2 regions of the Brenneria rubrifaciens genome follow, and region 2 is predicted to be linked to the other one. Evidence: riboswitches for the same ligand, from Rfam matches in the RefSeq annotation. Region 2 holds a riboswitch; the other holds the start of a gene.
What was found. A riboswitch is a leader RNA that binds a small molecule or an ion and turns the genes downstream of it on or off. The one in region 2 is predicted to bind thiamine pyrophosphate.

Region 1 (5,105 bases), 520 kb from region 2:
CGGTGCTTACTCGTGCTGAAAGGGGGGAGTTGTGCGTCACGGGAATCCTGTTGCTAACGATTAACTAACCGATTCATATAAATAAGCACAGTTGGTGAAAAGGACACAAGACCTGCAAGGAATAAAAAATCAAAATTCGTGTGAGATCACATTTCTACCGGGAAAGCGAAAACCACTTCAGGGCGCAATCCCCAGAATCCGCGCAGCGTCGGCGGTTCCGTCCTGCAAGGCCCGTGTTGCTCCATCATAGTCAATCCGGCCATCAACAATAAGTACCGTGCGTTTCGCCATGCGGACCGCATCATCCAGATTATGGGATACCATCAGCAGCGTGAGCTGGCGCTCCAGGCAGATCTCGTCGAGCAGTTCCAGCATTTCCAGACGTAACGCCGGATCGAGCGCGGAAAACGGTTCATCCAGCAGCAGAATGGGACGCTGGCGCACCAGACAACGCCCCAGCGCGGCGCGCTGGCGCTGTCCTCCCGACACCTGTGCGGGCAGACGGCCGAGCAGTGCCGTTAATCCCACTTTGCCGGCAATGTGACGCAGCGTTTCGCGCTGTGCGCCATTCAGATGCAGACCGGGGTTCAGGCCCAGCGCGATATTCTGTTCGATTGTCAGGTGGGGGAACAGATTATTTTCCTGGAACAGGATCGAGACAGGCCGTTTGGCGGGCGGCGTATGCCGATGATCCTCGCCATTCAAACGCAATGTCCCGCTGTTCGCCATCAGAAAGCCGGCGATCAAATTCAGCAGCGTACTTTTCCCCGCCCCGCTGGGACCAAGAATCGCAACGCGCTCGCCGGATTGAACCTGCAAATCAAAGCGCATTGGAAAGTGCTGATAGAGGTATGTCAGCTTATCGAGAGAGATCATGACGGCCCGCCAGTTTTTCAATCAGGGTGAACAGCGTAAAGCAGATAAGCATCAATAACAGTGCGGTCACGGCACCATCGGCGCTGCGATAGGAACCAATCTGCTGATAAAGATAAAAAGGCAAGGTGCGGAACTGCTCGCTGCCGAACAAGGCGATGACGCCAAAATCGCCAATCGACAACACGCTGGCGAAGGCCAGCGCCTGTGTCAGCGGTTGTTTCAATGCTTTTAATTCAATGATTTTCAACCGATTCCAGCATCGGATATCCAGTGATGAACACAGTTGGTTATAGCGTTCGGCCACGTCGTACATGGGGTTTTCCAGCACTTTGAGCGCATAGGGGATCGCCATCAGCGCATTGGTCATCACGACCAATGCATAAGGGGATTGCGGCAATCCCACCGTATTGTTGAGTAACAGGAAAAAGCCGGTCGCCAGCACAATACCAGGCATGGCGAGGATCAGCATGCCGCTCAGATTCATTAACTGACTGTACAACGGCTGCTGACGCAGCCTCAGCTCCCGGCTACTCCAGAGCAGCATCATGGTCAGGAGGATACACAGCAAACCCGCGCTCAGCGCAATACGCAGCGAGGTCAACACTGTTTGCCATAAAACGGGCTGTTGCAGCACCGAGATCAGTGAAAGGTTAACGCCGTCGACGATCACCGCCAGCAAGGGCGGGACCACCAAAAGCAATAGCGCGCCAATTAGCAAGCCGTCGCAAAGCTGGCTAAACAGACTGTCCTGCGGGTTACGCCATACCAACTGCTGTGTACTGCCGATTGGCAAAATACGTCCCAGCCGCTGGCTTAGCAGCACCAGCCCAAGACAGCAACTCATCTGGATCAACGCCAGCAGAGCCGCGCGTGAGGGATCGTAATCAAAACTCAGCGCTTGATAGATGGCCAGCTCAATGGTTGTGGCTTGCGGACCGCCGCCAAGAGACAGTACGGTGGCGAAACTGGCAAAGCAAAGCATGAAAATCAACGCCGCCGTTGGCGGAATCTGCCTGCGCAGCGCGGGCCACTCGACGAGACGAAAATGTTGCCAACCGCTCATGCCCAATTGGGCGGCCAACTGCCGCTGTTCCGTGGAGATGCTTTCCAGCGATTGTAATAACAGTCTGGTTGCCAGCGGCAGGTTAAAGAAAATATGCGCCAGCAGAATGCCTTGCAGACCATAGGGCGAAAACGGGTAGGGCAGGCCCCAAAAGCCGAGAAACTGCGCCAGCCAACCCTGGCGGCCGTACACGCTGAGCAGGCCGAAAACAGCGACCAGCACCGGCAGAACCAGCGTCATAGCGCACAGCCGCAACAGCCAGCGGTAGCCGGGGAAACGACGGCGGTACAAGGCTCTGGCGAGGAAAATCGCGGGTAAGGTGGAGAGCAGGGCGGACAAGCCTGCCTGCCAGAAGGTGAAACGAACCACATGCCACAGATAGCTGTCCTGCCATAAATCCGGCCACTGGTCCGCGGGCGCCTGTAGCCATAGCGCCCCGCAGGCCAGAGCGGCGACGGCAATCAACAGTGCGGCGGCCAGCAATCCCGGCCACAGACTGCCTGCCGTCAGCGGCTGACAGCGCGTTGCCATGCCTGAATCCAGTTATTCCTTTGCTCCGCCACCTGTTGCGCACTGTATTGCAATGCTTTCTCCGGCACGGTGAGGGTGGCGAACCCGGCAGGCAGTTCAGTCGGGGTAACCGGGTACATCCAGTTGGTGGTGGGAATGGCCTGCTGGAATGCCGGGCTCAGAATGAATTGCATGAATCGTTTTGCCAATTCCGGCTGTTTGCTGGCCGCCAACTGTCCGGCGACTTCAATTTGCAGGTAATGTCCTTCACTGAAGTTTGCCGCCGCGTAATTTTCTTTTTTCTCTTCAATGCGGTGATACGCCGGAGACGTCGTGTAACTGAGCACCAGATCGGCTTCTCCTTTCAGGAACAGGCCGTAGGCTTCGCTCCAGCCTTTGGTGACCGTAACGGTTTTCTTTGCCAGCTTTTGCCACGCTTGCGGAGCGCGATCGCCATACACTTTCTGCATCCATAACAGCAGCCCCAGGCCAGGCGTACTGGTGCGCGGGTCCTGATAGATCACTTTCCACGGCTCCGGGCTGTCGATCAGTTCATGCAGGCTTTTGGGCGGATTCTTTAGCTTTTCTTTGTTGTAAACAAACGCGAAATAGCCGTAGTCATAGGGCACAAACGTGGTGTTCGTCCAGCCGCCAGGCACCTTGACGGCGCGGGTGTTCAGATCGCTTTTGGTGAACAAACCGGTCTGTTCCGCGGCTTGCAGCAGGTTATTATCCAGCCCTAAAATAATATCCGCCTTGCTGTTCTTGCCTTCCATGCGCAGACGGTTCAGCAGCGAGGCGCCGTCTTGGAGCGCCACAAAATTCAATTCGCACTCGCACTCTTTTTCAAACGCGGTTTTGATTACTGGGCCGGGTCCCCATTCCGAAGCAAAAGAATCGTAGGTATAAACGGTGAGCGCGGGTTTGGCGAAGGCGGCGGAGGAAAGCAGTAACAGACAAGGCAGGACTCTCTTCAGCACGGCGGCTGAACGTTTTAGTAAAGATGTATTTAACACTTTGCGCTCCTGAGAATCATGGGGGCAAAAGGTCTTTGAGTCAGCGATAAGCACTCTCAAATCCCTTCGCCGGTATTAACCGGATCAGGTTCGACGGGTGTTTTCTCAGCAAAAAATCAGCCGCGCCAGTGTCAATCTGCGGCAAAACATTTTCCGCACCCCGTTGAGAACGGCCCATTGTAAAGGGTTCAGGGTAGCAGGGGAAGGTTATCCGTTTTCCGGCGGTGTAAACCAGGCGGATTTGAAGTCAAACCAGCCCAGCATATTCATGCTGATGCCTCGCATACTGCGCTGCCCTTGAAGTTTCAGCCAGTGATGCAGCAGGGGATGTAGCTGACCGCTGTTGACCAGCTTATCGCACCACTCGGCCATCGGCAGGGTGTGATTGCGCCATAGATGTACGTCATGGTGCAGATCGTCATCCAGGCAGTACTGCATCAGCGGATGTTCGTAGAACATGGCGAACAGCGAAAATTCGATCGGAAAATAGCAATTCACGCTACTGAACCAGATGTCGCTTTCGCTATTTCCCTGATACCAGTCTTCGTAACTGACGGTTTGGACGCGTAGCGCCACACCCTGTTTTGCCAGCAGTGTACGCATGATTTCACTGAGTATCCGATATTCAGGGTGTTCATGATAAAAGGTCAGCGTAATTTGCTTAAGTCCTGGCGGCATGGGCAGAGGTTCGTGCGGCTGGTGGTGGTGCCAGCGGGGAAGCAGGCTATAGGCGGGTGACCAATCACGCTGATGGGTTGCATCTGCGTGGCTTAGTAAGGTAATAGGGTTAAACACCTGCCAGAGCCAGCGGCGGATTTCCGGGCGTTTTGCCAGCGGCGAACGTCTATCGAACATCAGGAAATAGCATCCCTCTTCCATTCTGCTTTCCAACTGCTCACGGCGGGAATCGTCGGACTGCAACTTGACGGAAACGCGCATTTCCTCAGGTTCGTCCGGCAATACCCAGATGTCCACTTCATCAATCAGCGCCCGATAACCCAAATAGTCATCGAATGCGCGAATTTTCATGTGGCTGTTGTTATTGCTTACGACGGCGTAAGGACCGGTGCCGATGGGACGTCTGGCAAAATCGGGCAAGGTGCGCCACTCCTGCGGCAGGATCATGGCGGGTACGCTGCCAAGTAGCCACGGCAGCCAGCGATCGGCGCTGCGCAATCGCACGTCGATGACAAACGGCATCGGCGAGGTGACTTTCTCGATATGGGAAAACAGCGGCATCTTGGTCAACCGGGTAAGCGAAAGGATGACATCGTCCATCGTCAACTCCCGTCCATGATGAAAACGGATGGAAGGACGCAGATAGAATCGCCAATGCAGCGGTTCCAGCATTTGCCAGTGATGCGCCAGATCGGGTGTCAGTTCCCCATTTTCCTCATTTATGTTGGTCAACCCGCTGAAAATCTGCCGAGCAATGTGCATTTCCGATCGCCGCAGCGCTGAGCCCGGCAGTAAATTACGCAGCGGACGATAATAAAGAATACGCAGGAGGTGTTTACCCTGCCGGAAGCTGCGGCCGAGGTGGGCGAGCAGCATTTGACGCACCGCGTCTTTGTCGCCGATCAGTTGTACCAACTGTTCGATGCGATTTTGCTCCAGTAAATCCTCCGCGCGCTGCTGTT
Region 2 (5,105 bases):
AACGAAAACGCCGGCATGTTCTGGCGGTACATCCTGATGAATACCGTGTCCCAGATTGAATACATGTCCGCTGCCCTGACCAAACTCCGCCAGAATTGACGCCACTTCCTGTTCGATTCTAGCAGGCGGAGCATACAACATGGACGGGTCCATATTGCCTTGTAGCGCGACCTTATCGCCCACCCGACGCCGGGCATCGGCAATTTCGCTTGTCCAGTCCAACCCGATAGCCTCACAGCCGGTTGCCGCTATCGCCTCCAGCCACTGCCCGCCGCCTTTGGTGAACAGCGTGACAGGCACACGACGGCCTTCGTTTTCACGCTGTAGTCCATCGACGATCTTGTGCATGTATTGCAGGGAAAATTCCTGATAATCGCGACCGCTCAGTACACCGCCCCAGGTATCAAAAACCATCAGGGCCTGGGCGCCCGCCCGGATTTGAGCGTTCAGATAAAGAATGACGCTGTCAGCCAGCTTATCCAGCAATAAATGCAGCGTTCGCGGCTCCGCAAACATCATTTTTTTTATGATGGTAAAAGCTTTGCTGCTACCGCCTTCAACCATGTAGGTTGCCAGCGTCCAGGGGCTGCCGGAAAAACCAATCAACGGCACCGCTCCGGCAAGGCGGCTGCGAATGGTGCGTACCGCATTCATCACATAGCCCAACTCTTGTTCGGGATCGGGAACGGGCAAGTTGACGATATCGGCGTGGCGGGTGACCGGAAATTGAAAACGAGGGCCTTCTCCCGCTTCAAAATAGAGCCCAAGTCCCATGGCATCAGGGATGGTTAGAATGTCCGAAAACAGAATAGCCGCATCAAGGGGATAACGCCGCAGGGGTTGTAATGTGACTTCGCAAGCCAGCTCCGCGTTTTTACATAGCGTCATGAAATCGCCAGCCTGCATGCGGGTGGCTTTGTACTCTGGCAGATATCGCCCCGCCTGACGCATCATCCAGACTGGCGTTACGTCGACAGGCTGGCGCAGCAACGCCCGCAAATAGCGATCATTTTTCAGATCAGTCATGTCATTTTCCTTTCGGCACTATGATGCTTATTGTAGTTACTGATTATCCGAGTGAGGGGGTTACATATTCGCCGCCGTTCTCACGCCAGGCGCGGCACAACACGACCGTATCCTCAATAAGACGGCGGGCCACCGTTCCAGGCGGAGGTAAAATCGGTAGCCGATCATACCGGAACCAGGCGGCGTCACGTAGCTCTTTCGGGTCGTGCCTGATATCGCCCCCCGCATAATCTGCCATGAACGCCATCATCAGGGAGTGGGGGAAAGGCCAGGGTTGAGAACTGATATAGCGTAAATTCTTAATCTGAATCTGACTCTCTTCCATTACCTCACGCGCCACCGTCTGCTCCAACGTTTCGCCAACTTCGACAAAACCAGCCAGTACCGTGTACATATTGCCCCGATGACGATGGTGTTGTGCCAGCAGAATCGCGTCACCGCGACGGATCGCCACAATGATACAGGGCGCAATCTGCGGATAATAACGTTCCTTGCAGCGTTGACAGAGGCACGCCAGCTCGGTTTTACTCGGGACCATTTCATGGCCGCAGTAACCGCAAAAGCGATGGGAGCGATAAAACTCGGCCAGTTGAACGCCGCGTCCCGCCAGTTGGAATACCCCCGCCTCCTGATCGATAAGGTGGCGGACGGAAGCCATATCCTTATCTTGGCTCTGGCAGATCAACCATACGGGCAGATCCTGCCATTCACCGATTTTGCGCCCGGTCGCGCCCTGTAATGACCAGAACGACGCCGTTCCCTGCGGTAACTCCCCTTCGGGAAGCCAGATCTGACCCGCGTCACTGACGACCCACCAGCCAATCTCATCACCTTTCAACGTCTGTTCCATATTTTTATTGCTCCACTCTCACTTCACTGGCATTTTACATCTGAGTGATGACATAAGATTTATAACCAGCATTTCAGTTATTCCTTATCGTTCACGGAGTCCAACCATGCTAAACCAGTTACAAAGCCTGACTGAATACGTTGGTGGCAATAATGCGTTAATCGACCAGTGGCTACAAGCGCGCAAACAGCTTCTGATCGCTTACTATCATCTGGTTGGCATCAAACCCAACAAAGACGCACTCTCGCGTCTGGACGAAGAGGCGCTGGACAACTTTTGTCATAATCTGGTGGATTATCTCTCGGCCGGTCATTTTCACGTCTATGAAAAAATACTGCATGAAGCGGCAACCCTGAGTGAACAGAAACTTGCCCGCTCGGCGCAGCTTGAGCTCGCGTTGCAAAACAATACACAACAAATAATGGAATTTCACGACCGCTATTTGGCGACCCTGATCGATCAAGATAACTGCCTTGAATTTCAGCAAGCGCTCTCCAGCGTTGGTGAAGCTCTGGCCGAACGTTTTACACAGGAAGACGCCATGATCCGGCTGATTTTCGATGCTTAATGCGGTCTTGACCGACGATAACGTTATACGCCAATTTATTAATTCTCGCTGATACGCCCGACTCTTTTTGACATGCGTGTTTCATCATCATAAAGTGTCAGGGTTTAAAGCCCGTTTAACAACGGGCTAATCTTGTCGGAGTGCCTAGGACGCTTTGGTTTCTTCCATTCGGGAAGTGCTTCAAGCGAACAGGCTGAGACCGTTAATTCGGGATCCGCGGAACCTGATCGGGTTAATACCTGCGAAGGGAACAAGAGTAATTCGTCTCATTGAGCCATAGACATTGCGTTTGAACACGCCCGTCTAGACAACTTGATACCCATTATTACTCCCTCCGGCTCCAGACAAGCAATCTTCCCTTTACGTTTCACAGGAACTTGCTATGTCTACAGAACCATCATTATCAAAATCATCCAAAACCGGTCGTCGTGAGCAACGCGCTGCCGCGCAACAATTCATAGATACGTTGGAGGGCATGGCGTTCCCCAATTCGCGGCGTATATATCTGACCGGCTCACGCGAAGATATTCGTGTGCCAATGCGTGAAATCCAACTGAGCCCGACATTGGTCGGCGGCGGCAAGGATACACCGCAATATGAACCGAACGAGGCTATCCCGGTTTATGATACCGCCGGCCCTTACGGTGACCCGACATCACGCCCCGATGTACGGACGGGTCTGGGGAAAATCAGAGCGGCCTGGATCGCCGAGCGTAACGATACCGAAGCACTGCCCGGCGTCAGTTCTGATTTTACCCAACAGCGCCTGGCGGATGCCGGACTGGATCACCTTCGCTTCGAGCATTTGCCTCGCCCTCTGCGTGCGAAAGCCGGAAAGCGCGTCACCCAGTTGCATTACGCCCGTCAGGGCATCATTACGCCGGAGATGGAGTTTATCGCGATCCGTGAAAATATGGGCCGTGAACGGATTCGGGGCGACGTACTGCGCCAGCAGCATCCGGGACAAAGTTTTGGCGCGAATCTGCCAGAGAACATCACACCGGAGTTTGTCCGACAGGAAGTCGCCGCCGGACGGGCCATTATTCCCGCCAATATCAATCACCCTGAATCAGAACCGATGATCATTGGCCGTAATTTTCTGGTGAAGGTCAACGCCAATATCGGTAACTCCGCGGTAACGTCTTCCATTGAGGAAGAAGTCGAGAAACTGGTCTGGTCAACCCGCTGGGGCGCGGATACCGTGATGGATCTCTCCACCGGCCGTTATATTCACGAAACCCGCGAATGGATTCTGCGCAATAGCCCGGTTCCGATTGGCACCGTTCCCATTTATCAGGCGCTGGAGAAAGTGAACGGCGTCGCGGAAAATCTGAACTGGGAGATGTTCCGCGATACGCTGCTGGAACAGGCGGAACAAGGCGTCGATTATTTCACCATCCACGCCGGCGTGCTGCTGCGCTACGTGCCCATGACCGCCAAACGCCTCACCGGTATCGTGTCGCGCGGCGGCTCCATCATGGCCAAATGGTGCCTGTCTCATCATAAAGAGAGTTTTCTGTATGAACACTTCCGCGAAATCTGTGAAATCTGCGCCGCCTATGACGTCGCGCTTTCGTTGGGAGACGGATTGCGTCCGGGCTCCATTCAGGATGCCAACGACGAAGCCCAATTTGCCGAACTTCACACGCTGGGCGAGCTAACCAGGATCGCCTGGGAATATGACGTACAAGTGATGATCGAAGGCCCCGGCCATGTGCCGATGCAGATGATCCGCCGCAATATGACGGAGGAACTGGAGCACTGCCACGAAGCGCCGTTCTATACCCTTGGCCCGCTGACGACCGATATCGCACCGGGTTACGATCATTTTACATCCGGTATCGGCGCGGCGATGATCGGCTGGTTTGGCTGCGCCATGCTGTGTTACGTCACCCCGAAAGAGCACCTCGGGTTACCCAATAAACAAGATGTCAAACAGGGACTGATTACCTACAAGATCGCCGCTCACGCCGCCGATCTTGCTAAAGGGCATCCGGGGGCGCAAATCCGCGATAACGCCATGTCGAAAGCGCGTTTCGAGTTCCGCTGGGAAGACCAGTTCAATCTGGCGCTGGACCCCGAAACCGCCCGCGCCTATCACGACGAAACCCTGCCTCAAGAATCCGGTAAAGTCGCTCATTTCTGTTCCATGTGCGGGCCTAAGTTCTGCTCTATGAAAATTTCGCAGGAAGTGCGCGACTACGCCGCGAAACAGGAAGCGGAAGCCAGGCCCATTGAGGTCGGCATGGCGCAGATGTCTGAGGAATTCCGTTCCCGCGGCGGCGAGCTATACCACAGCGCCACCAGCCTGCAAACGGAGGAGGGTAAATGAGCGCTTCTCAGACAGCCGCGCCTTTCGCGCCGACCGTGCAGCGGCTTGGTCTCTACCCGGTGGTGGATAGCGTGGAATGGATTGAACGCTTACTTGGCGTCGGCGTAAAAACCATTCAGCTACGGATCAAAAACCGGCCCGATGAGCAGGTTGAACATGAAGTGATTCAGGCGATCGCGTTGGGCCGTCAGTATCAGGCCCGGCTGTTTATCAATGACTACTGGCGGTTGGCGATCAGGCATCAGGCCTACGGCGTTCATCTCGGACAGGAAGATCTGGACACCGCCGATCTGGAGGCCATCAAACAGGCGGGACTGCGCCTCGGTCTC

Region 1: linked by a shared signal. The riboswitch ahead of thiB (thiamine ABC transporter substrate binding subunit) and the one ahead of thiC (phosphomethylpyrimidine synthase ThiC) in region 2 are both predicted to bind thiamine pyrophosphate.

Annotation. Positions count from the first base shown of each region.
Region 1 covers NZ_CP034035.1:3,155,754-3,160,858, reverse strand. The annotation lists gene thiQ (thiamine ABC transporter ATP-binding protein ThiQ) at 178-876, opposite strand; gene thiP (thiamine/thiamine pyrophosphate ABC transporter permease ThiP) at 860-2,470, opposite strand; gene thiB (thiamine ABC transporter substrate binding subunit) at 2,446-3,429, opposite strand; TPP riboswitch at 3,509-3,638, opposite strand; gene sgrR (HTH-type transcriptional regulator SgrR) at 3,673-5,105, opposite strand, start outside.
Region 2 covers NZ_CP034035.1:3,673,948-3,679,052, forward strand. The annotation lists gene hemE (uroporphyrinogen decarboxylase) at 1-1,026, opposite strand, end outside; gene nudC (NAD(+) diphosphatase) at 1,070-1,876, opposite strand; gene rsd (sigma D regulator) at 1,983-2,444, shown strand; TPP riboswitch at 2,571-2,711, shown strand; gene thiC (phosphomethylpyrimidine synthase ThiC) at 2,827-4,776, shown strand; gene thiE (thiamine phosphate synthase) at 4,773-5,105, shown strand, end outside.